Regions from separate parts of the Stenotrophomonas sp. Marseille-Q5258 genome, predicted to be linked through region 2. Evidence: predicted binding sites of a transcription regulator. Region 2 holds the regulator's gene; each other region holds the start of a gene.
What was found. The regulator FliA, encoded in region 2, starts transcription of late flagellar genes. The targets are predictions, from matches to a motif close to TAAAGTTTNNCNNNCNNNGGCCGATAA.
Positions count from the first base shown of each region.

Region 1: OC534_RS16650 (methyl-accepting chemotaxis protein) is a predicted target of FliA. The motif match lies at 4,352-4,378, and genes of this name have one in related genera.
Region 3: OC534_RS13665 (GGDEF domain-containing protein) is a predicted target of FliA. The motif match lies at 4,653-4,679, and genes of this name have one in related genera.

Region 1 covers NZ_CAMPPN010000028.1:306-7,215, forward strand. The annotation lists gene OC534_RS16630 (GNAT family N-acetyltransferase) at 1-301, opposite strand, end outside; gene OC534_RS16635 (SOS response-associated peptidase) at 406-1,362, shown strand; gene OC534_RS16640 (response regulator) at 1,382-1,762, opposite strand; tRNA gene OC534_RS16645 (tRNA-Leu) at 1,888-1,974, shown strand; gene OC534_RS16650 (methyl-accepting chemotaxis protein) at 2,293-4,146, opposite strand; gene OC534_RS16655 (PAS domain S-box protein) at 4,568-6,760, opposite strand.
Region 2 covers NZ_CAMPPN010000005.1:130-8,133, forward strand. The annotation lists partial or broken gene OC534_RS03240 (Hpt domain-containing protein) at 1-568, opposite strand, end outside; gene OC534_RS03245 (protein phosphatase CheZ) at 573-1,187, opposite strand; gene cheY (chemotaxis response regulator CheY) at 1,187-1,579, opposite strand; gene OC534_RS03255 (RNA polymerase sigma factor FliA) at 1,596-2,342, opposite strand; gene OC534_RS03260 (MinD/ParA family protein) at 2,339-3,226, opposite strand; gene OC534_RS03265 (AAA family ATPase) at 3,213-4,919, opposite strand; gene flhA (flagellar biosynthesis protein FlhA) at 5,072-7,153, opposite strand; gene flhB (flagellar biosynthesis protein FlhB) at 7,171-8,004, opposite strand, start outside.
Region 3 covers NZ_CAMPPN010000019.1:2,464-10,467, forward strand. The annotation lists gene OC534_RS13645 (GYF domain-containing protein) at 1-39, opposite strand, end outside; gene OC534_RS13650 (lytic murein transglycosylase) at 96-2,243, opposite strand; gene egtD (L-histidine N(alpha)-methyltransferase) at 2,331-3,305, opposite strand; gene egtB (ergothioneine biosynthesis protein EgtB) at 3,302-4,585, opposite strand; gene OC534_RS13665 (GGDEF domain-containing protein) at 4,756-6,063, shown strand; gene OC534_RS13670 (YchJ family metal-binding protein) at 6,042-6,431, opposite strand; gene OC534_RS13675 (TSUP family transporter) at 6,562-7,338, shown strand; gene OC534_RS13680 (SbcC/MukB-like Walker B domain-containing protein) at 7,418-8,004, opposite strand, start outside.

The DNA of each region.
Region 1 (6,910 bases), on a different contig from region 2:
CGTTCGCGCGCAGCCAGACATCCAGCGCGCCCATCACCGCCTTGCCCAGTCCCTGCCCCTGGCGGTCGGGAACCACCGCAATGTCCACCACCTGCAGGAAGCAGCCGCGGTCGCCGACCAGCCTGCCCATCGCCACCAACCGTTCGCCGTCGCGGATGCTCACCCCGAACACCGTGTTGGGCAGGCCCAGCGTGGCTGCCTCCAGTGATTTGGGGCTCAGGCCGGCGAGCACGCGCAGCTGGCGGTACTCCTCGACAGTGGGCGGCACGGGGTAGAGCTGCAGGCTGGCAGGCAGGGACATGGGGCTTTCTCGGAGTGAACGGGCCTGTAGCATGACGCAGGCCATGCGCACCCGGTGAGACCCACGCGTCCTATCCTGTTCCCCTGCCCGCCGCCCCTGCCGCCATGTGCTACTCCGCCCAGATCCGTGCCGATTACACCAGGCTTGTACGTGAGTACGGCGCGGTCATGTCGCTGGAGGCGTTCGCGCAGCTCTATGCGCACGATCCTGGCAAGCCACGGCCCAAAACGCCCAAGGCGATGGATGACGGGTTCGCCGGCGCACGCACGCCGCAGGGGCAGGACATCGTGGCAAAGATCCAGCAGTGGCATGCCGAGGAAATGCGCGCACTCGACGAGGAGATCCGGCTGCAGTCCGCACGCCTGGCATCGGCTGAAAGCCAGCTCGCCGCACGCCCTTCGCAGAAGGCACGCAACGAACTACGTATCGCCGGCAACCGGATCGAGCGCGCGCAGGCGCGCCTGGACGACCTGCACCGCACCGGGCTGCTGCCGCGCGACAGCCGCATCTTTCCGGGCGTATACGCGCCGGTGATCGTTTCCGAGGGCGGCCAGCGCGTGATCAAGCCGATGCGCTACCAATGCCGGCTGCCGGATGTGCCGGCCCGCAATGACGTGCTCTACCCGGGCACCTACAATGCGCGCCGCGACAGCCTCGGTGGGTACTGGAAGCCCGCGTTCGGTCATCGACACGGCGTCGTGGTGGTGCAGTCGTTCTATGAGCACGTTCCGCGCCATGCACTCGAACACCGCGCGTTGGCACCTGGCGAGCGCGCGCAGAACGTGGTCCTGGAATTCCACCCGCAGCCGCCACGCGACCTGCTCGTGGCCTGCCTGTGGTCGGAATGGGACGGGCCGGAAGGCCGGCTGCTGTCGTTCGCGGCGATCACCGACGAACCGCCGGTGGCGGTAGCCGCAGCCGGGCATGACCGCTGCATCGTGCCGATCCGCCCGGAACACCTGGACGCGTGGCTCAATCCTGACCCGGCCGATCTGGCCGCGCAGTACCGCATTCTCGACGACCGCGAACCGGTTGATCTTGTCTGTCAGGAAGCGGCCTGACACGCCCTCTGTCGCGGCATCAGCCGGCGACTGAATCGCCTTGGCGGGCACGCTCGAGTGCGGCGGTCAGTTCCGCGGTGAGGTACGGCTTGCTGAGCACGACACCGCTGCGGAACGTCGCCGGAAGATGATCCGGCGCCATGCCGGTCGCCAGAACAAACGGAATGCCACGTGCGGAAAGTCCTTCGGCCACCGCCTCACTGGTTTCGTTGTTGGCCAGACGGTAATCGAGCAGCGCGACCTGCGGTGCGGTCTCGCCCAGGAGGTGCAATGCCTCGGACACCGAGGCCGCCAACCCCACGACGACCGCCCCGGACTGCACCAGCTGCATCTGCAGCAGGGCCGCACTCATCTCGTCGTTCTCCACCACCAGCACCCGTAGATCCTGCAGCGCGCTCATCCCCGGCTCCCTGTATGGTTCAGCGCGGTGATTATAGCGTCCCAACCCGATGAAGGCCGCCGTCACACTGAAGCGTTCAGGTCTCCCCACCGCCGCAGGTTTTGTATACACTACGCGGCCAGCCAGCCGAAGTGGCGGAATCGGTAGACGCAGCGGACTCAAAATCCGCCGCCCTTAAAAGCGTGTGGGTTCGAGTCCCACCTTCGGCACCAATGGAACGATACGCTCCGCAATCATCGGAGATGAAACCCCGCTTTGGCGGGGTTTTTCGTTTACGCCAGTCGACCCATGCAGCGGTGGCTGGGTGCACCCGGCAGCGCTGGACCCTGCTCTGGCGCGCACTTCGGCCGGCCCTGCGCCGGCACGATCTCACGCCAGGCGATGGCCAGCGCGCAGTCGTTCGGCCAGCGCCAGCATGGCCGCCCACATCCATCCCTGTTGCAACCGCGTACGCCCGTCCGTTGGATGCAGGCGTATCCCAGAGCCACGCGCAAGGGTGCAGCCGGTGCCGCCGCCCATCGCGCCTGCGCTCACACCAGGCGCAGTACCGGCTGGGCGCCCTGCATTGCCTGTCGCTGCGTCTGCGCCACTGCCGCATCCACTCGGAATCCGGCCACGGTCTGCAGCAGCTGGGATGCCTGCTCCTCCATGCTGCGCGCCGCCGCCGACGCTTCCTCGACCAGCGCCGCATTCTGCTGGGTGCCTTCGTCGATATGCTCCACGGCACGGTTGATCTGCTGGATGCCCTCGCTCTGCTGCTGGGCGGCGGCGCTGATGTCGCTCATCAACGCGCTGACGCGCTTCACGTTGACCACGATGTCCGTCATCGTCCGTCCGGCGCTTTCGACCTGCGCGGTTCCCGCGCCGACCTTCTCCACCGAGTCGCCGATCAGTTGCTTGATCTCCTTGGCGGCGTCGGCCGAGCGCTGCGACAGCGAGCGGATCTCCGAGGCGACAACCGCGAAGCCACGGCCATGCTCGCCGGCACGCGCCGCCTCCACCGCTGCGTTGAGCGCCAGGATATTGGTCTGGAATGCGATGCCGTCGATGACCCCGATGATGTCGACGATGCGCCGCGAGGAGTCGTTGATCAGCGCCATCGTCGCCACCACTTCGTGCACCACGTGTCCGCCCTGGTCGGCGACATCGACCGCGCCGCTGGCAAGCGCGCTGGCCTGGCGGGCGTTGTCGGCGGTGCGCTGCACGGTCGCGGTGAGCCCCTTCATCGACACCGCGGTTTCCTCCAGCGACGCCGCCTGCTGCTCGGTGCGCACCGACAGGTCGCTGTTGCCTTCGGCGATCTCGCTGGCACCGACCGCGATGGTGTCGGCCGCGAACTTGATCTGCCCGATGATCGAGGCCATCGCCTCGACCAGCGCGTTGATGCCCTCGCAGAGCTCGGCGATCGGGCCGCGCTTGTCGGCGGTCGGAATGTGGCCGGTGAGGTCCCCTCCCTGGGCCGCCGCCACCACTTCACGGGTCTGCGCCACCGCCAGCTCCAGGGCAAGACTGGCTTGCACCTGCGCGGTCACATCGGTGGCGTACTTGACCACTTTGAACGGCCGACCGTTCATGTCGAAGATCGGGTTGTACGACGCCTGTATCCACACCTCACGCCCATCGCGCCCCAGCCGCTTGTATTGGCCGGCGTCGAACTCGCCCCGCCCCAGCTTTTCCCAGAAGCGCTGGTACTCGGCACTCTGGCGGTAGGCGGGCTCGGCGAACATCGAATGGTGCTGGCCACGCACCTCCTCCAGGCGATAGCCCATCACCGCCAGGAAGTTGTCGTTGGCGGCAAGGATGCGTCCGTCCATGCCAAACTCGATCACCGCCTGGGATTTGCTGATCGCCGCCAGTTGGCCGGCGAAATCGGCCGCCTGGAACTTCTGCGCGGTGATGTCGGTGGCAAATTTCACCACTTTGTAGGGCCGGCCATCGCTGTCGAACACGGGGTTGTAGGACGCCTGGATCCATATCTCCCGGCCGCCCTTGCCGACCCGGCGATACTGGCCGGCGTCGAACTCGCCGCGCCCCAGCTTGGCCCAGAACGCGCGGTACTCCTCGCTCTGCGCCTGCACCGGGTCGACGAACATCGCGTGGTGCCGCCCCTGGATCTCCGCCAGGGTGTAGCCCAGCGTCTGCAGGAAGTTGTCGTTGGCTTCCAGGATGGTGCCGTCAAGGTCGAACTCGATCACGGCCTGCACGCGGTGCAGGGCCGCGACCTGCGCTTCCAGCGCCGCCTGGTGACGTGCGGCCGCCCCGGCCCCCGCCTCGCCGTGGCTGCGGCGGGCGCGGAACAGGCCGCGCAGGGCGCGCCAGGGTGAATCGACGGCAGTGACCGACAGCGGTGCACGCACCGGCGTATGCAAGCCTGAAGTAAACATCGTATGACCTCGTGTCCGATAAGCGATGGCGACGCCGAACGGGATGTCCGGCGCGGGTGATCAGCTGGTTTGGGACGCACGAACATCGTCAGTTGAAATGACGCGACTTCCAGAGGCAGTGCACGACCGGAGCACGGTCGGGTGGATCTATCGATCAGACAGGCCGCCAGGTCCCCCTGCCACGCAGGGGGCAACTCCGACCGATATAGCGGCCCCTGGCAGGCAACCTTTAGGGCGGCCGATCAATCGATATGCAGGGCCGGCAGCGGCTTGGGCGGGAACACCGGCCGATCCAGCCAGAGCCATCGCCAGGGCGGTCACGTCCCTCGCGATCCAGGGGGCGCATCCTGCTGTTCCTGTCCATTCGCGTGGCCGGCGAGTATCCCGGACCGCCGTGGCGGCGGCCAGCCTGCGGCACCGCTCAGCCCTCCCCTGCCTCGCTGGTATCGCCGCTGTCGAGCGGATCGAACGGGCCCTCGCCCGGCGCCTCCACCTGCACGTTGTCGCGGCCGGCGGCCTTGGCCCGATAGCATTGCGCATCGGCGGCGGCCACAGCGTCATCCACGCTCATGGCGCCGCCCAGGGCGGCAATGCCGATGCTGGCCCCCACTGCCAGCCGCTGCTGGTCCCACGGAATGGACAGCGCGCGCAGCGCGTCGAGCAGATCGCTGGCGATACGCCGCGCACGCTTGAGCGAACAGCCGGCCAGGATCACCGCGAACTCGTCGCCGCCGAGTCGGGCGACGATGTCCGAATCGCGCACCCCATGCCGCAGCAGACTGGCCACCGCCCACAGCACGGCATCGCCGGCGAGGTGACCGTGCGTATCGTTGACGGGCTTGAAGTGGTCCAGATCGATGTACATCAGCGACGCCTGCTGCCCGGTGCGGGCCACGCGGGTGATCGCCTGCTGCAGGTGCGCTTCGAACCCGCGGCGGTTGCTCAGTTCGGTCAACGGATCGACCTCGGCCAGATGGCGCGCTTCGCGCTGGCGCGCGCGCTGCTGGGTGACATCGCGGATCACCCACACCGCACCACTGATGACGCCGTCCTCGCCACGCAGCCAGGCGCGCGTGAGGTCCACCGGCACCCGCTGGGCGCCCACCGCCAACAGCAGGTCCGAATGCAGATCCACCGCATTGCTGTCCGGATCCAGAAGCACGGACAGGTCCAGCGGCGAACGGGGCGCGTACTCGGTGGTCAGTTCCATCAGCTCGGCCAGCCGGCTGCCGGTGAGGCCGTCGGCGCCTGCCCCGGCCAACGCCCGGCTCGCGGCTGCGTTGGCGTACTGGACCGTGCCGTGCAGATCCAGAGTCACTACCATGTCGGCCACCGCATCCAGCGTAATCCGCGTGCGCTGTTCGGACTCGCGCAGCTGCTGCCCGCTCTGGCGCTGCGCGGTGACGTCCTGGATCTGCGACACGAAATGCAGCGGCTCGCCGTTGCCGGCGCGCACCAGCGACACCGACAGCCGCCCCCAGACAATATTGCCGGCCTTGCCCAGGTAGCGCTTGTCCATGTGGTAATGATCACGGCGGCCGGCGAGCAGGTCGCCGACCAGGGTCAGATCGGCGTGCAGGTCTTCGGGATGGGTCAAGGTCTGGAAGTCGATCTGCAGCAGTTCCGCACGGGTGTAGCCAAGGATGCCGCAGAGGGCATCGTTGACATCCAGCCAGCGCCCTTCCAGCGACACCAGCGCCATGCCAAGCGCGGCCGAGGAAAACGCGCCGGCGAACTTCTCCGCCGCCACATACGCCTGCTCGCGGATCGCCAGCAGCGGGGTGATGTCCACCGCCATGCCGACGTAGCCGATCCGCGAGCCGCTGGCGCAATCCAGCGGGCTGATCGACAGGCGCACCTGGCGGCGCTCGCCATCCTTGCGCACGAAGGTCCACTGGTGCGACCAGGTGCCCCGCGCGGCGCGAGCGGTCAGCGCCTGGAAGATGCTGGGCAGCGGCACACCGTCACCGACATCCTGCTGCAGGTACGCGCGCATTTCCTCGGCATCGTGGAAAAGGCCGGGGTTGACCCGCCCGATCACTTCGTCCGCACTGTAGCCGAGCAGCTTCTGCGCGCCGGTGTTGAACAGGTTGACCACGCCATCGATGTCGGTGGCGATCACCGCCACTTCGTCGGACGCATCCACCACCGCCTGCAGACGCTGGCGCATGTTGGCCGCATCCTGGCGGGCTGTCTGCAGGTCGGTGACATCGGCATGCGCACCGGCCATCCACACCGGCCGGCCCTGCGCATCCCATTCGTAGATGCGTCCGCGATCCTGTACCCAGATCCAGTGTCCGTCTTTGTGGCGCATCCGGCACAGGCTGTCGAACCGCAGCGAGCGTCCTTCCAGGTGCTCTTTCAGCAGTGCGTTGGAGCTCTCAAGATCGTCTGGATGCACCAGCCGGAAGAATGTCTCCGGGGTGATCGGAGCCAGTTCCTCGCGCGTGTAGCCGACAATGCCGGCCCAGCGCTCGTTGACCCGCATCTGGCCGGTCTGGATGTTCCACTCCCAGGTGCCGACGGCGATGCCATCGATGATTTTCTCCATGCGGCGAAGCTGGTCGGACAGATCGTCCGTCGGGGCGGGAATGCTGCCCGGCTCGCGGCTCATGACGGCCTCCGGCTGCCCGTCGCCGATGCGGCAGGCGCGTGCGCGGCCCGGGCGCATGCCCGGCCGAACGCCCTGTTCCTGGTGTCCGCCATGTCCCCTCCCCGCGACCGCGCGCCACGCCGTGCGGCCATTCAACGGGAAGTGTGCTTA
Region 2 (8,004 bases):
GGGCGGCGCCGCCATGCAGCTGGTCGAGCAGTGCTTCGAACTCGTCTTCGCCGATCAGGCCATCGGCGGCCTTGGCCACCGCCGTCGGCGCCGCGCCGCCATGCAGCTGGTCCAGCAGGGCCTCGAACTCGTCCTCGGTGATCAGCTCACCATTGCCCGCCGGGGCCGCTACCGGTGCGGGCGTGGCCGGGCCGTTGACATCGAACTGGGCGATCAGCTCCGGCGGGGCGTACCCCGGCTCGGTGCCGGCCGAGACCGAGTCCAGCATCGACTGCAGGTAGTCCAGCGACTGCTGGCCGGCGTCGAAGTGGTGCGCCTGCAGGGTGGCCTGGCCGGAACGGGCCATGCCGAGGGTCTCCTCGGCGGCGTGGCACAGCTCCACCATCGCCTGGATGCCGAGAAAGCCGGCACCGCCCTTGAGGGTGTGGAAGCCGCGGAACACGGCGTTGAGCTGATCCGTATCCTGGGGCGACTGCTCCAGCGACACCAGCTGTTCGCCGAGGCGATCCAGGATCTCCTGGGCCTCGAGAATGAAATCGGCGGCAATGTCGTCCGGAACAGCACTCATCGTCTTACAACCCCAAATCGGAGAGCAGGTCGTCAGCGTCGACCTGGGAAACCTGGTGGCGGTCCAGGCCCGTGACGGCCGGGCCGGCCAGGCCGGTGTCGCGCCGGCGCGCGTCGTCTTCCTGCGGCGGCAGGCCGAGCGCGCCGAAGCCTTCGTGCACGCGGCGCACGATGCCGACCACGCGGCGGATGATCTGCCCGGTCAGATCCTGGTAGCTCTGGGTCAGGGCGATCTCGGTGAGGTTGTGGCGGATGCGGTCCAGCTGCAGGTCCTGGTCCGGACTGAGCCCGTTGGCGCGCAGTTGTTCGGTCAACGCGCGGCATTCTTCGGCCAGGTCCAGGGTGCGGTGGGTGGCCTGTTCGGTCATCGCCACCACGTGGTCCAGGCGCGCGCAGGCGTCGTCCAGTTCGCCGGCTTCGCTGGGCAGGCTGGGCAGTTCGCCCAGTGCCTGGCCGAGCTCGCGCGCGAGCCGGTTCAGGCCGGCCATCATCGGCTGCGTGCGCAGGGCCGCCAGCGCGTCGATTTCCCGGCGCCAGCCGGCCTCGTCGCCGCCTTCCAGCGCGGCCAGGGCGTCCTGCAGGCGCTGCACCAGCGCCGATTTGTCGCTGAGGGTTTCCATCAGGCGCTCGCTGCCAGGCGTTCGAAGATCTTGCCGAGCTTCTCTTCCAGCGTCTGTGCGGTGAACGGCTTGATGATGTAGCCGTTGACGCCGGACTGGGCCGCTTCGATGATCTGCTCGCGCTTGGCTTCAGCCGTCACCATCAGCACCGGCAGGGTTTTCAGCTTGGCGTCGGCACGGATCGCCTTGAGCAGGTCGATGCCGGTCATCACCGGCATGTTCCAGTCGGTGACCACGAAGTCGAACGGCTGGCTCTGCAACAGTGCCAGCGCGGCATGCCCGTCCTCGGCTTCGGCCGTATTGGTGAAGCCCAGATCGCCCAGCAGGTTCTTGACGATACGACGCATGGTCGAAAAATCGTCGACGATCAGGATACGCATGTTCTTGTTCAAAGCACTTTCCTCGATTTCAAGGGTTTTCGAGGCCGGCGTCGGCCGCCTCGAAGATCTTCAGTCGGCCGCGCAGGCGCAATACCGCCTGGCCGTGGATCTGGCACACCCGGGATTCACTCACCCCGAGCACCGCGCCGATTTCTTTCAGGTTCAATTCCTGTTCGTAGTACAGCGACAGCACCAGTTGTTCGCGCTCGGGGAGCAGGCCGATCGCATTGCCCAGCTCACGGCCGAACTCGCCGCGCTCCAGGACCTGCTGCGGGGTCGGGCCGCCCTGGGCGACGGTATCCAGCTCGCCCTGGTCCTCGATCCGCGATTCCAGGCTCAGTACCTGGCCGCGTGCGGCGTCTTCCATCAGTCGCAGGTATTCCGGCAGCGGCATGTCCATCGCGTTGGCCACTTCGGTGGCGCTGGCGGCACGGCCGGTGCTCTGCTCCAGGCGGCGGATGGTGGCGGCCGCATCGCGTGCACGGCGGTGCACCGATCGCGGCACCCAGTCGCCACGACGGATCTCATCGATCATCGACCCGCGGATGCGGATCGACGCGTAGGTCTCGAACGAGGCGCCCTGGTCGGCGTCGTAGCTGCGCGAGGCCTCGATCAGCCCCATCATGCCGGCCTGGATCAGGTCATCCACTTCCACGCTCGCCGGCAGACGCGCGGCCAGGTGGTGGGCGATGCGCCGCACCAGGTCCGAATGCTGGGCGATGCACTCGTTGGCGGCGGTACGTTGGACCTCTTTGTACTGTGCGGCGCCTTTCATGCGGCCACCCCGCGTTGTTTGAGGATGCGTTCCAGGAAGAACTCGACGCCGCCGCGCGGCTCGGTCGGGGCCTGCCAGCGGGCGGTCCGGCGGGCGATCTCGGTGATCGCCAGCGCCGACGGACTGGACGGGTAGGCCTTGACCACCGGCTGCTGGCGCTGCACCGACAGGCGCAGCCAGTCGTCCTGCGGAACGCAGCCGAGGTAGTTGAGCGACACGTCGGCGAGGAACTTCTCGCAGACCCGGGTCAGCTTCTCGTAGAGCACGCGGCCTTCGTTGGGGTCGCGCACCATGTTGGCCACCACCTGGATGCGGTCCACGCCGCGCTCGCGGGAGAGCACCTTGATCAGTGCGTAGGCGTCGGTGATCGAGGCCGGCTCGTCACAGACCACCACCACGGTGTCCTGTGCGGCCTGGCAGAAGGTGAGCACGCCATCGGTGATGCCGGCGGCGGTGTCCACCACCATGATGTCCAGCTCGCGCTCCAGCTCGGAGAACACGTTGACCAGGCCCACGTGTTCGGCCGGCTGCAGTTCGGCCATGTGGCGGCGACCGGACGCGGCCGGCACCACCAGCACGCCGCCCGGGCCCTCCATGATCACTTCCTCCAGCGTGCAGCGCCCGGCGACGAGGTCGGCCAGGGTCACCTTCGGCTGCAGGCCGAGGATCACATCGATGTTGGCCAGGCCGAGGTCGGCGTCCAGCAGCAGCGTGCGTTTGCCCATGTCCGCGAGCGCTACGGCCAGGTTGGCCGAAACGTTCGTCTTGCCCACGCCGCCCTTGCCGCCGGTGACGGCGATGGTGCGGACAGGGCCCAGCGGTTGGCTGCGGGTAGCCGACAACGGGAAGGTCTTGGTCAGCTTGGCGTACTCACGCGACGGCATGGTTGAACTCCGGGTTGCAGGGCATATCGGCCGCGCGGCGCAAATCTTCAAGGCGAAGGACGAGATTGGCCGCACTGGCGCGGTGCAGGTCCTCCGGGACGTCCTGGCCGTCGGTCACCCAGGTGATCGGCAGGCAGTGGTCTACCGCCACGGACAGGGCGGTGCCGAAGCGGCCGGTCTCGTCCAGCTTGCTCAGCACCACGCCCTGCGGGTTGGCAGCGCTGAAGCGTCGGACCACTTCGTCCATGTCGCCGAAGCTGGTATTGGCCGGCAGCACCAGCAGGGTGCGGATGCGGTCGGCGGCCCGCAGCCACTGCAGCTGCGCGGCGAGGGCACGGTCGCGCGGACCAAGGCCGGCGGTGTCGATCAGAACCAGCTTGTAGTCCTGCAGGCGCTCCAGCAGCTGGCTCAGGTCGGTGCCGCTGTTGGCTTCATGCACGGCGATGCCAAGCTGGCGGCCAAACCCGTAGAGCTGCTCGCGGGCGCCGATGCGGCCGGTGTCGGTGGTCACCAGGGCCACGTCGCGTGCGGCGTGCTTCTCGGCGAAGCGCGAGGCCAGCTTTGCAATGGTGGTGGTTTTGCCGGCACCGGTCGGACCGACCAGGGCGATCACACCACCGGCGTCAAGCGGATCGACCGGGGCGATCGGCAGCTTCTTGGACAGCAGGCCCAGCATCAGCCCGCGGCCGCGATGGGCTTCGGTATCCAGCGGGATCTGCAGGGCCACGTCGCGGCTGATGCCGGCATCGAAGCCGTACTCCTCCATCAGGTCCAACGCGGCCGCTCGGACCGGCGAGCCACGCAGACGCTCGTCGGTGAAGCGATGCATTTCGCGCTCGATCACATGGCGCATGCCGGCCACTTCGTGACGCAGCTGGCGGATTTCCTCGTCGTCCCGGGGCACCACGGTCAGTTCCGGTGCGGGGCGCGCAACCGCATCGGCCGCGATGTCGGCTGCAGCAGCGGCGACCGCGACCGGCAGTGCCGGCGGTTGCGCCACCGGCACGGGGTCCAGGACCGCCGACACCGGCGCGGCCACGGCGGCGACCGGCAGCGGCGGCATCGTCACCGGCGCCTGGGCCGGCGGTGCATACATCTGGATGTGCGGGGCATCGTCCATCGGCGGGTCGATCACGAAGCGCGCGCGGTTGATCGGCGCGGCGGCCGGTGCGGCCGGGGCCGCGATCGGCGCGGGCGCAGCAGCGGCCGCCTGTTCGACATTGAACGGCGCGAAGATCTGCTCCGGCAGCGACGGTTCATTGACGGGGGTGGCCACACTGGCCCGCGACAGCGTGGCGGCAAAGCCGGCGCTGCCCGGCGGGGGCACGTTTTCGTTGGCGGTATCCAGCGTGCGGCCGGTGGCGCCAACGGCCGCGCGCGCCAGGGCGGCCACGGCCGAGGTGGTGGCCGCGACCGGTTCGGGGGCGACGACCGGGGCCTTGCGGCGCGTGACGGCGGCGATCACCGCATCGGCGGCGCTGCGCGGGCGCGGCACCGGCGGCGGCGCGACATCCTTGCGCGAGGCTTCCAGGGCGCGCTGCACGGCGCCTTCGTCATAGTTGGCCGCAGCCACGATCTCCACGCCTTCCTCGATCCGGCGGTTGGACAGGATCACCGCGTCAGGACCGTGTTCCTTGCGCACCAGGTTCATGGCCGAGCGCATATCGGAGGCGACGAAGCGTTTGATTTTCATGCTGTGGTACCGGGACTGGGGCGGCGGGGTGGTGGAAGGGAAGCGCTGGTTGTCGGTGGTCTGCACGGTCCGGGTTTCCCTCTGTGTCCTGCTGCGGTGATGTCAAAAGTGGGGGTGTCTGTTTTCTGGCGCGTTGCCGTCGGAGTACCGGCTCAACTGATCGTGCCGACCAGCTTCAACCGTTTGTCCTCCGGCACCTCGCTGTAGGCCAGTACCGACAGCGAGGGGACGCTGTGGCGTACCAGCCGTGCCAGCGCGGCACGTACCGGGCCGGGTACCAGCACAACCGCCGGCTCGTTCTTCGCTTCCTGCTTGCCGACACAGTCGGCCAGGCTCTGGTGCAGTCGCTCGGCGAGTCCGGGTTCCAGCGCGGCGCCGTTGCCCTGCGTGGACTCCTGCAAGACGCGTTCCAGTTGCGGGTTGAGGGTGAACACCGGCAGCTCCGCCGACATGCCGGCGATCTCCTGCACGATGAAGCGGCCCAGCGCGTTGCGCACGGCGGCGGTCAGCACCGACGGGTCCTGGCTGTTGGGCGCGTTCTCCACCAGCGCTTCGACGATCTTGCGCAGCTGGCGGATCGGAATGCGCTCGATCAGCAGGTTCTGCAGCACCCGCACCACCGCCGACAGCGGCAGCGACTTGGGCGTGAGGTCCTCCACCAGCTTGGGGGCGCTCTTGCCGAGGTTGGCCAGCAGCTGCTGCACTTCCTCGTGGCCCAGCAGTTCCGGGGCGTGCTCGCGGATCAGGTGCGACAGGTGGGTCGCCACCACGGTGGCGGGGTCGACCACGGTGTAGCCCATCGACTCGGCATGGGCGCGCTGATGCGGCTGGATCCAGGTGGCGTCCAGGCCGAACGCGGGGTCCTTGCCGGCGATGCCGTCCAGCGCGCCGAGCGCGCTGCCCGGGTCCAGGGCGAGCTCGCGGTCCGGGTGGATTTCCGCCGTCGCTACCGGCACGCCGTGGATGAGCAGGCGGTAGCCGGTGGCCGGCAGCTCCAGGTTGTCGCGGATGTGGACCGAAGGGATCAGGAAGCCGATGTCATGGGTGAGTTTGCGGCGCACGCCCTTGATCCGTGCCATCAGCTCGCCGCCCTGGTTCTTGTCCACCAGCGGGATCAGCCGGTAGCCCACTTCCAGGCCCAGCGGATCGACCGGACGCAGTTCGTCCCAGGTCAGCTCGGCGGTGGGCGAGGGCGTGGCGCCGGGCAGGCCCGGTGCATCGGGGCGGCCGGCGCTTGCGGTTTCAGCGGCGCGGGCAGCCGCGGTGCTCTTCTTCCAGAGCTTCCAGGCGATGAAGCCGAGGATGGCGGCCAGCGTCAAGAAGGCGACGTTGGGCATTCCCGGGACCAGCCCGACCACGCCGAGGATGGCCGCGGCGATGGTGAGCGCGCGATGCTGGCCGAACACCTGGCCCATCATCGCCTGGCTCATGTCCTGCGACCGCGAGGCGCGGGTGACCAGCATCGCCACCGCCGAGGACACCAGCAGTGCCGGCAGCTGCGCCACCAGGCCGTCGCCGATGGACAGCAGCGTGTAGGTGGCCGCGGATTCGCCAAATGGCATGCCGTGCTGCAACACGCCTACGGCCAGGCCGCCGAGCATGTTGATGAACAGGATCAGGATGCCGGCGATGGCGTCGCCGCGGATGAACTTGCTGGCGCCGTCCATCGCACCGTAGAAGTCGGCTTCCTCACGGACTTCCTCACGACGGGCCTTGGCCTCCTCACGCGTCAGCAAACCGGCGTTGAGGTCGGCGTCGATGGCCATCTGCTTGCCGGGCATGGCATCGAGGATGAAGCGCGCGGTCACTTCCGAGACGCGTCCGGCGCCCTTGGTGATCACCACGAAATTGATGATGGTCAGGATCGCGAACACCACGATGCCCACCGCGTAGTTGCCGCCGATCACGAACTCGCCGAACGCGGCGATCACCTTGCCGGCCGCCTCGTGGCCGTTCTGGCCATTGAGCAGGATCACGCGGGTGGAGGCCACGTTCAGCGCCAGGCGCAGCATGGTGGTGATCAGCAGCACGATCGGGAAGATGGTGAAGTCGAGCGGCCGCTTCACATAGACCACCGCCAGCAGCACCATCAGCGAGATGGCGATGTTGAAGGTGAACAGGGCATCCAGGACCGGCGGTGCCAGCGGCACCACCACCATTGCCAGCAACGCCAGCACGATCAGCGGGGCACCCAGCCCGTGGCGGATCATATCCAGCGCCTTGCGCACGTTCATTCCTGCAGGCTGGGCGCTCACGGGCGGGCTCCGTTGGTGAATTCTTCAATGTCGATGCGCGGCGAGGCCGGCATCGGGCCGGAACGCCAGCTGCGCAGCTGGTAGACGTAGGACAGGACCTGGGCGACGGCCGAATACAATCTCACGGGGATTTCCTTGCCGAGTTGGCCTTCCCGATACAAGGCGCGTGCCAAAGGCGGCGCGGAGACAATGGCGACCTTGTTGCCGTCGGCCACTTCGCGGATGCGCAAGGCGGTTTCATCCACCCCCAGGGCCACCACGGTGGGGGCGCCCATCCTGCCGCCGTCGTACTTCAGGGCCACGGCGTAGTGGGTCGGGTTGACCACCACCACGTCAGCGGTAGGCACCGCTTCCATCATCCGTCGGTTGGACATCTGCTGCTGCAGCTGGCGGATGCGGCCCTTCACCTCGGGGCTGCCCTCGCTCTCCTTCATTTCCCGGCGCAGCTCTTCCCGGGTCATCTTCAGCTTGCGCATCCAGTTCCAGCGCTGGTACGGCGCATCGATCGCCGCGAGCAGCAGCATCGCGCCGCCGGTGGCCAGCATCAGCTTCAGGGTGAAGCCAAGCCCATGCACCATCGCCGCTTCCAGCGGCTGGTGGAGCAGGGCGCGCAACGGCTGGATACCCCCCCAGACCACCAGTCCGGCCGCCGTGCCGACAAACGCGATGCGCAGCAGCGACTTGGTGAACTCGGCGATCGCCTCGGGGCCGTACAGGCGCTTCATCCCGGCCATCGGGCTGAGCCGCTTCACATCGGGCATCAGGGATTTGTTGGACCAGCGCAGGCCGCCCATCACCACCGGTGACAGGAAGCTGGCCAGCAGGCACAC
Region 3 (8,004 bases), on a different contig from region 2:
TTGCTGGTGATCGGCGTAGTACCACGGGGTATCGGACATGACTCGTTCCTGGAGGGAGAAGCACCGGTTCGCCCGTCCGGGCGTCGGCTGGGGGATTACAGGGGCAGCACGCGGAAGGTCTGGGTGAGCGTGTGGCTGGCGCCGGCCGGCAGGGTGATGACATCCGGACCGGCGTTGGCGGCCTCCAGACACACATAGTTGCGCCAGCCTGCCCCGACGTCGGCCATGCCTGCCGCCCCCGCCTGGCCCGGGTTCCAGGCCACCAGCGAGCGGCTGCCCTGGGTGGTGATTTCGATGCGCCGCTTCAGCCCGGGGTCCTTGAGCACGTAGCGGCCGCCAGCGCCGGTATAGATGCGGTCGCTGCGGCCGGGATCGCGCGGGTCGCGCAGGTTCCAGTCGCCCTGCTGCACGCGCGGGGTGGCGTAGTTCTCGAACTTGTCCAGATAGGTGAGGCCATCCAGCCCCTGCACGTCCACGGCCGTGGCGTCTTCCACCCGGAAGTAATTGTGCAGGGCCTGGGTGAAGCTGACCGGCTGGCTGCCGCTGTTCTCGGTGATCAGGCGCTGCTCCAGCGTGCGGCCGATGCGCAACTGCATGGTCAGGCGCAGCGCCAGGTTGTCCAGCGGCGGCGGGGTCAAGGTGAGCAGTACGGTGCCGTCGGCTTCGCGGCGCGCCTCTTTGAGCGTCCACGCCACGTTGCGCACGAACCCATGCGAGGGCACATCGGTGCCCTGCCCCTGGCGGCCGAAGTACGGCCAGCACACCGGGCTGCCGCCCCGGATCGGGGTGGGCATCGGCTGCGCGCTGGGAGACAGCCACAGGAGATCCTGGCCGCCCTTGGGAACATAGGACAGCAGTTGCCCGCCGAACACCGATATGGCGGCGCTGGCAAACGGGGTGTCCACCTTCCAGACGGGGAAGCCCTGCACGGTGCCCAGGCTCAGGCCCTCGACCTTGGGCAGGGCGGCGCCAGGGCCGGCCGGAGACTGCACCAGGCGGGCGTGGTTGGGCGGGAGGGTGAACACAGTGGATGCGGGCATGGTGGTGGTCGAAGGGATCGGAATGGGAGGCGCACTGCGCAATGCAGTGAGGATGCGTTGGCCGGCGCGGCCGTCGGTGGTGGTCCAGCCCAGGCGCTGCTGTTCGATCTGGATGGCGCGGCGGGTGGCGGTGCCGATCATGCCATCGGCGGCGCCGATGTCGTGGCCACGTGCGAGCAGCAGGGTCTGCAGCTCACGGCGCTCGCTGCGGCCGATGCCGGGATCGTCAGTGGGCCAGGCCGCGACGATGCCCGGCCCGCCGCGCAGACGGTCGGACAGGGTGGCGATGGCCAGGGCATAGCTCTCTGCGGCGTTGTAGGCGTAGATCGCGTCGTAGTTGCGGAACACCAGCCAGGCCGGTCCCGTGGCGCCGGTCGGCAGCAGCAGGGCGGCGTTGCTGTCGGCGGGCAGGCCGTCCGGGGCAAGCGCGCCGCCGGCCACGGGGACGATGCCCAGCGCGCGCCAGGCGGCCAGTGGCTTGCGCTGGGTGCGGCCGGCCAGCGATGCGTTGAAGCCGGTCGGGAGTTTGACCTCCAGGCCCCAGGGCTGGCCGGTCCGCCAGCCGGCCTTGGCCAGGTAGTTGGCGGTGGAGGCCAGGGCATCGGGGATGCTGGCGACCAGATCGCGGCGACCGTCGCCATCACCGTCCACCGCGATGCGAGCGTAGGTGGACGGCATGAACTGGGTATGCCCGAACGCACCGGCCCAGGAGCCGGTGAGTCCCTCTGCCTGGAGCTCACCGGCGTCGAGCAGCCTGAGCAGGGCCAGCAGCTCGCCGCGGAAGAACGGTTGCCGACGGCCGTTGCAGGACAGCGTGGCCAGCGACTGCAGCAGCGGGCGCTTGCCGAAGACGCGACCGTAGTCGCTTTCCACCCCCCACACGGCCACGATGGTGGCGGGATCGACACCGTACTGCGCCGATACCGTGGCGAGCAGATCGCGATGCAGGGAGAGACGCGCACGGCCATCGTCCACGCGCTGGGTGTCCACCAGCGCGGCGAGGTAGTCCCACAGCGGCGTGGTGAACTCGGGCTGGGCATCCAGGAGCGGCAACACGCTCAGGTCCGGGGTGAGACCGGCGGTGAGGCGTGTGAATCCGTCAGCGCTGATGCCCTGTTTGAGCGCCTGCGGTTCCAGTGTGGCCAGGCAGCGGTCCAGATCGTCCTGCGGCGCGGCGGCAACCGAGGCGCTGGCCAGGCACATCGCGCCCAGCAGCCAGCCGGTGTAGAGCCTCATTGGCGGAAATCCTTGCAGCCAAGTGGACCTGCATCATAACGGTGCGCGCGCAGTTCAAGCCGGCTGCAGCAGTCGCAGGCCGAAGGCCGGCTCAAACGCGTTCCACGCCGCGCTCGCGCGCAGGCCGGCCTCGGCGACCAATGACGCAAATGACGCATCGGTGTACTTGTGGCTGTACTCGACCGTCATCGCCTCGCCGTCGGCGAAGTCGAACGCACGGCCGTCGACGTGCACGGTCTGGGCGCGGGTGCTGACCAGTTCGGTCTCGATGCGCAGGCGCGGCACGCTGTAACGGGCCCGGTGGCGGAAGCCGTCGAGGTCGAAGTCGCTGCCGATCTCGCGGTTGAGCCGGCGCAGCAGGTTGAGGGTGAAGTCGGCGGTGACACCCGCGGCATCGTTGTAGGCCGATTCGATCAGCACCGGGTCCTTGTGCAGGTCGATGCCGATCAGGGCCAGGCCATCAGCGCCCATTGTCTGTCGCATGGCCCGCAGCAGCGCCACGGCATCGGCATGGGCGAAATTGCCCAGCGTGGAGCCGGGGAAGAACAGCAGCCGACGGGCCGGCGGGCGCTGCGGCGCCGGCACCTGCACCGGGCGGGTGAAGTCGGCGCAGACCGGCAGCATCTCGATGTCCGGCAAGGCCTGGGCAAGCCGCGTGATGCTGGCCAGCAGGGCGGCACGCGAGATTTCGATCGGGGTATAGGCGACCGGATCGGTGAGCGCGTGCAACAGCAGTTCGGTCTTGCGGCCGCTGCCGCTGCCCAGCTCGACCACATGCAGGCGCGGGCCGACCACCTTGGCGATGTCGTGCGCGCAGTCCTGCAGCAGTTTCAGCTCGGTGCGTGTCGGGTAGTACTCGGGCTGGCGGGTGATCTGCTCGAACAGCGCCGAGCCACGGGTGTCGTAGAAGTACTTGGACGGCAACTGGCGCGGCCGGATGGAGAGGCCCTGCACGATATCGGCGGTGATGCGGGCGCGGTCGGGCTGCAGGTCGGTGAGCGCTTCGAGTGCGTCGCTGACCGTGCTCATGCGGCGTCCCGGGCCAGGCGCAGGCCGGCGAACTGCCAGCGCGCCGAGGGGGCGAAGAAGTTGCGGTAACTGGCGCGGACGTGTCCGGCCGGTGTGGCGCAGCTGCCGCCGCGCAGGATCCATTGACCGTTCATGAATTTACCGTTGTATTCGCCGAGATGGCCCGCGAAGGGGCGGAAGCCGGGATAGGCGCCATATGCGCTGCTGGTCCATTCCCAGACATCACCGAACAGCTGCTGCAGCGGGGCCTCGCGGCCGCCGGCAGGGTGCAGTCGATCGGCGTCGGCGAAGTGACCGTCGACCGGCTGACCTGCGGCGGCGGCCTCCCATTCGAACTCGGTGGGCAGGCGCAGGCCCCGCCAGCGCGCGTAGGCATCGGCTTCGTAATAACTGAGGTGGCAGACCGGCGCGTGCAGGTCGAGCGCACGCCAGCCGCCCAGGGTGAACTCGCGCTGCAGGGCATCGTCCCAATACAGGGGATGCTGCCAGTGCTCGGCCTGGCACAGCGCCCAGCCCTCGCTCATCCAGTGCGCCGGCTCTCGATAGCCACCGGCCGCCACGAACTGGCGGTACTCGTCGTTGCTCACCGGCCGGTTGGCCAGCGCGTGTGCGGGCACCAGCACCCGGTGCACGGGCGACTCATTGTCGTAGGCGAACCCGGCGTGGGCTGGCCATGCCGGGGCGCCGATCTCCACGATCTGCTCGGGGCTTTCCTGCCAGCGCAGCGGCACGGCCGTGCTGGGCGAACAGGCGAGATCATCACGGTAGGCCGGTTGCAGCGGGTTGCACCACAGCGCGTGCTTGATGTCGGTCAGCAGCAGCTCCTGATGCTGTTGTTCGTGCTGCAGGCCGAGCAGCAGCTGATGGTGTGTGGTGGCATCGAGCACACCGGCCTGCACCAGAGCGATCACCTGCTGGTCGACCTCGGCACGGTAGTGCAGCACCTCCTGCAGCGACGGGCGCGAGAGCAGGCCGCGCTGCGGGCGCGCGTGCGCCGGGCCGATGCTCTGGTAGTAGCTGTTGAACAGGTAATGCCAGTCGGGGTTGAACGGCGCATAGCCCGGGCGGTTGGCCAGCACAAAGCGCTCGAAGAACCAGGTGGTGTGGGCCAGGTGCCACTTGGTCGGGCTGGCGTCCGGCATGCTCTGCACCATCGCATCTTCGGCGCTGAGCGGTGCGGCCAGCGCGACGCTGCGGGCACGGATGCCGGCGTAGCGGGCGGCCAGTGCCGCGGCCAATGGGTCGGTGGTCGGCGGCGGTGGGGCGACGGCGGTATTCATCGCGATCAGGATCGAACAGCGCGGGTGAGCGCAACGTCATGGCACGGCTCACGCCGCGTTACGCAGCTCAAGTTGAATGCGCATCGGCCGCTACCGGGAGGACCATCGCCTGTGTGGTCCGGTTTGCACGATGCAGCCACGGCGCGCCGGCCCGCTCTGTGGAACCGTCCTTGCGGAATCACCTGCTACGCCAGCCCAGCCACTATCTGTTCGTACTGCCCGCCGTGCTTGCCGGGCTGGTGCTGTGGTCGGCCACCCCGGCGCAGGAGGTCGGCAGCCCGGTGCACCGCCTGCTGCCCCTGCTGCTGACCTGCCTTGGCGTGGGCGTGGCCCTGGTCTACAACCGGGTGCGGGCGCTGTGCCTGCTGCTGGCGATCGCGCTGGCCTTCGCGTTGCTGCACGGTCTGGTGGCCGGCTTCCTGCGCGATGGCGTGGTCTCTGCCACCACGCCGCTGACCTTCCATGCGGTCGCGTTGTGGTTGCCCGTTCTGTTTGTGCTGCATGGACTCTGGCCCGAGCGCGGACGCCTGCGCCAGGACCTGCTGCTGCGCGCGGTGCTGAGCGGCCTGGCGTTGGGCATCTTCGCGCTGTTGGCCGCGCAGGGGCCGCAGGGCATGCACGATCTGCTGTCCAACCGCCATTGGGCGTGGCTGCCGACCGGATGGAGCCGACTGGCCCAACTGCCGACGCTGGCCTTCGTGGTCGCTGCGATCACGCTGTCGGTGCAGGCCGTGCGCGCACCACGCGCCCTGCATACCGCGATGCTGCTGGCGCTGCTGGCAGTGTGGGCGATGCTGCCGCGGATCTTCCTGTCGCCGGCGCTGCTGCCCGCGCTGACCAGCGTGGCGCTGCTGGCACTGGTATCGGCGATGGTGCAGGAATCGTTCCACATGGCCTTCCGCGACGAGCTGACCGGCCTGCCCGGCCGGCGGGCGCTGAACGAATGCCTGCAGCGCGTGGGCGCCACGTACACGATCGCGATGGTCGATGTGGACCACTTCAAGCGCTTCAATGACACCCACGGCCATGACATCGGCGATGACGTGCTGCGGCTGGTCGCGGCGCGGCTGGCAGGTGTGGGCGGCGGCGGGCGGGCCTTCCGCTACGGCGGCGAAGAATTCGCGCTGGTGTTCCTGGACCGCACTGCCCCGGCCTGCGTGGCAGCGGTGGAGGCGATCCGGGCGACGGTGGAAGACGCCCGCATGACACTGCGCGACCGCGCGGCGCGGACCCGCGACGACGCGGTGGGCCGCCTGCAGCGCGGCCGTGGCGGCGGTGGCGAAGTGGTGCAGGTGACGGTCAGCATCGGCGTGGCCGACAGCCGCGTTGGCGACAGCCCGCAGGCCGTGATCAAGGCCGCCGACCAGGCGCTGTATGCGGCCAAGGACGCCGGCCGCAATTGCGTGCGCGCGCACGGCCAGCAGCGCCCCGTGGCGGTACGCAGCAGCGAGGCGGCTCAGGGCAGCGCGTCGAGGTAGTACCAGCGGCCGTCCTCGCGGACGAAACGACTGTGTTCGAGCATCTTGACCGCGCTGCCGCCACCCACCTTGTAGCGTGCGGTGAAACGTACCCGGGCGTGGTCCGGGTCCGATACGGTGTGCTCGTGGACGGTCAGGCCCAGCCAGCGGGTGCGTTGGCCGTCCGCGTCGTCCAGCGACAACGTGGGGGGGCGGGTATCGGGGTGCCAGCTGGCAAGCAGGTAGTCCGGCAACTGCTTTACATAGGCGCTGTAGCGCGAGCGCATCAGCGCTTCGGCATCCGCTGCGGCCTCACCGGCGTGGACGCGGCCGCAGCAGGCGGCATACGCCAGTGGTCGGCCGCAGGGACAGGGGTCGGAATGGGTCATGCGGACATTGTGACGCGACGCTGTTGCGTCGACCACCGTCATCGCCGGTGAGCTGCCGACCAACGACCGGCTCTACCTGCGGGGTCCTGCCGGGCGTATGCTGGCGCGCTTTACGCCACGATGCCCTGCCGTGTTCGAGCTGGTTCCCCCTGAATTGTTGTGGTTGGTGGCGATTGCCTTCATCGCCGGTCTGGTCGATGCCGCCGTCGGTGGCGGCGGGCTGGTGCAGCTGCCGGGCCTGTTCACGGTGCTGCCGCAGCAGACACCGGCGATGCTGTTTGGCACCAACAAGTTCAGTTCAATGTTCGGCACCGCAGCCGCGGCCGTGCGTTATGCGCGCAATGTGCGCTTCCCGTGGCGACCGGTGCTGTTCGCGGCAGGCACCGCCTTCGTGTTTTCGTTTGCCGGGGCCACAGCGGTCAGCCTGCTGCCCAAGGATGCGGTGCGCCCGCTGGTGCTGGTGCTGCTGGTGGCGATGCTGGGCTATACATTGTGGAAGAAGGACTTCGGCGCACTGCACCGGCCGCGCGAGATCGGCCGCAGGGAGCTGGCCGCCGCACTGGCCATCGGCGCGGTGATCGGCTTCTACGACGGCTTCTTCGGACCGGGCACCGGCAGCTTCCTGATCTTCCTGTTCGTGCGCTTCTTCGGGCTGGACTTTCTGCGCGCTTCGGCCGCGTCGAAGGTGGTCAATCTGGCCACCAACCTGGCGGCCATTTCGTTCTTCGTGCCCACCGGCAACATCCTGTGGCTGTTCGCGGTGCCGATGGCCGCCGCCAACATCGTCGGCTCGGTGGTCGGTACGCGGCTGGCGCTGCGCGGCGGCACGCCGTTCATCCGCAAGCTGTTCGTCGGCCTGGTAGTGGTGCTGATCGCCCGGATGGGCTGGGATACCTTCGGCGGATAACCCCGTCGCGCGGGGCGCCGCCCGGTTGGAGCCTCCCATCGGTCGGCTCTCCCCGGGGTGCGCGGGCGTGGCCGGCCGGTCAGGCGACCGGTTCGGCGTCCTGCTGGCGGCTGCGTTCGGGCAGCTTCAGCCGCTTGGCCTCTTCGTCGTACTCGATCAGCAGCACGCCGGAGTCGTGGCGGCCGCTGATCTCGACGAAGCAGGCGCCGCCGATGAACGGCTCCAGCGTCATCACCGACTTCAGCGGCGTGGCCACCACCATCTGGAAGCCGAAGTTCTCGAAGATGTTCATCGCCAGGGCGGTGAACTCGTTGTCGGCCTTGTCGAATGCTTCGTCCAGGACCACGGCGGCATAGCTGGGCAGTTGGCTCTCGGCACCGCCCAACTGGTAGCGCAGCGCGGCCGCCAGGCAGGTGGTGGCCAGCTTCTGCCGCTGGCCACCGGACTTGCCGGCGCCACTGCGGTAGATCTCCACCTGCTGGCGGGTGGCCGCGTCCAGCTCGACGCCGATGAACTCCACGTGCAGGCGCACGTCGAGCACGTTCTCGCGCCAGCGCCGGTCCTCGCCCTCCTGTGAACCAAGGCGTTTGACCAGCTCACGCAGGACGGCGAACTGTGCCTCGGCCACCTCGCGCTCTTCGGTCTGGTGGTGCGAGAGCACTTCAC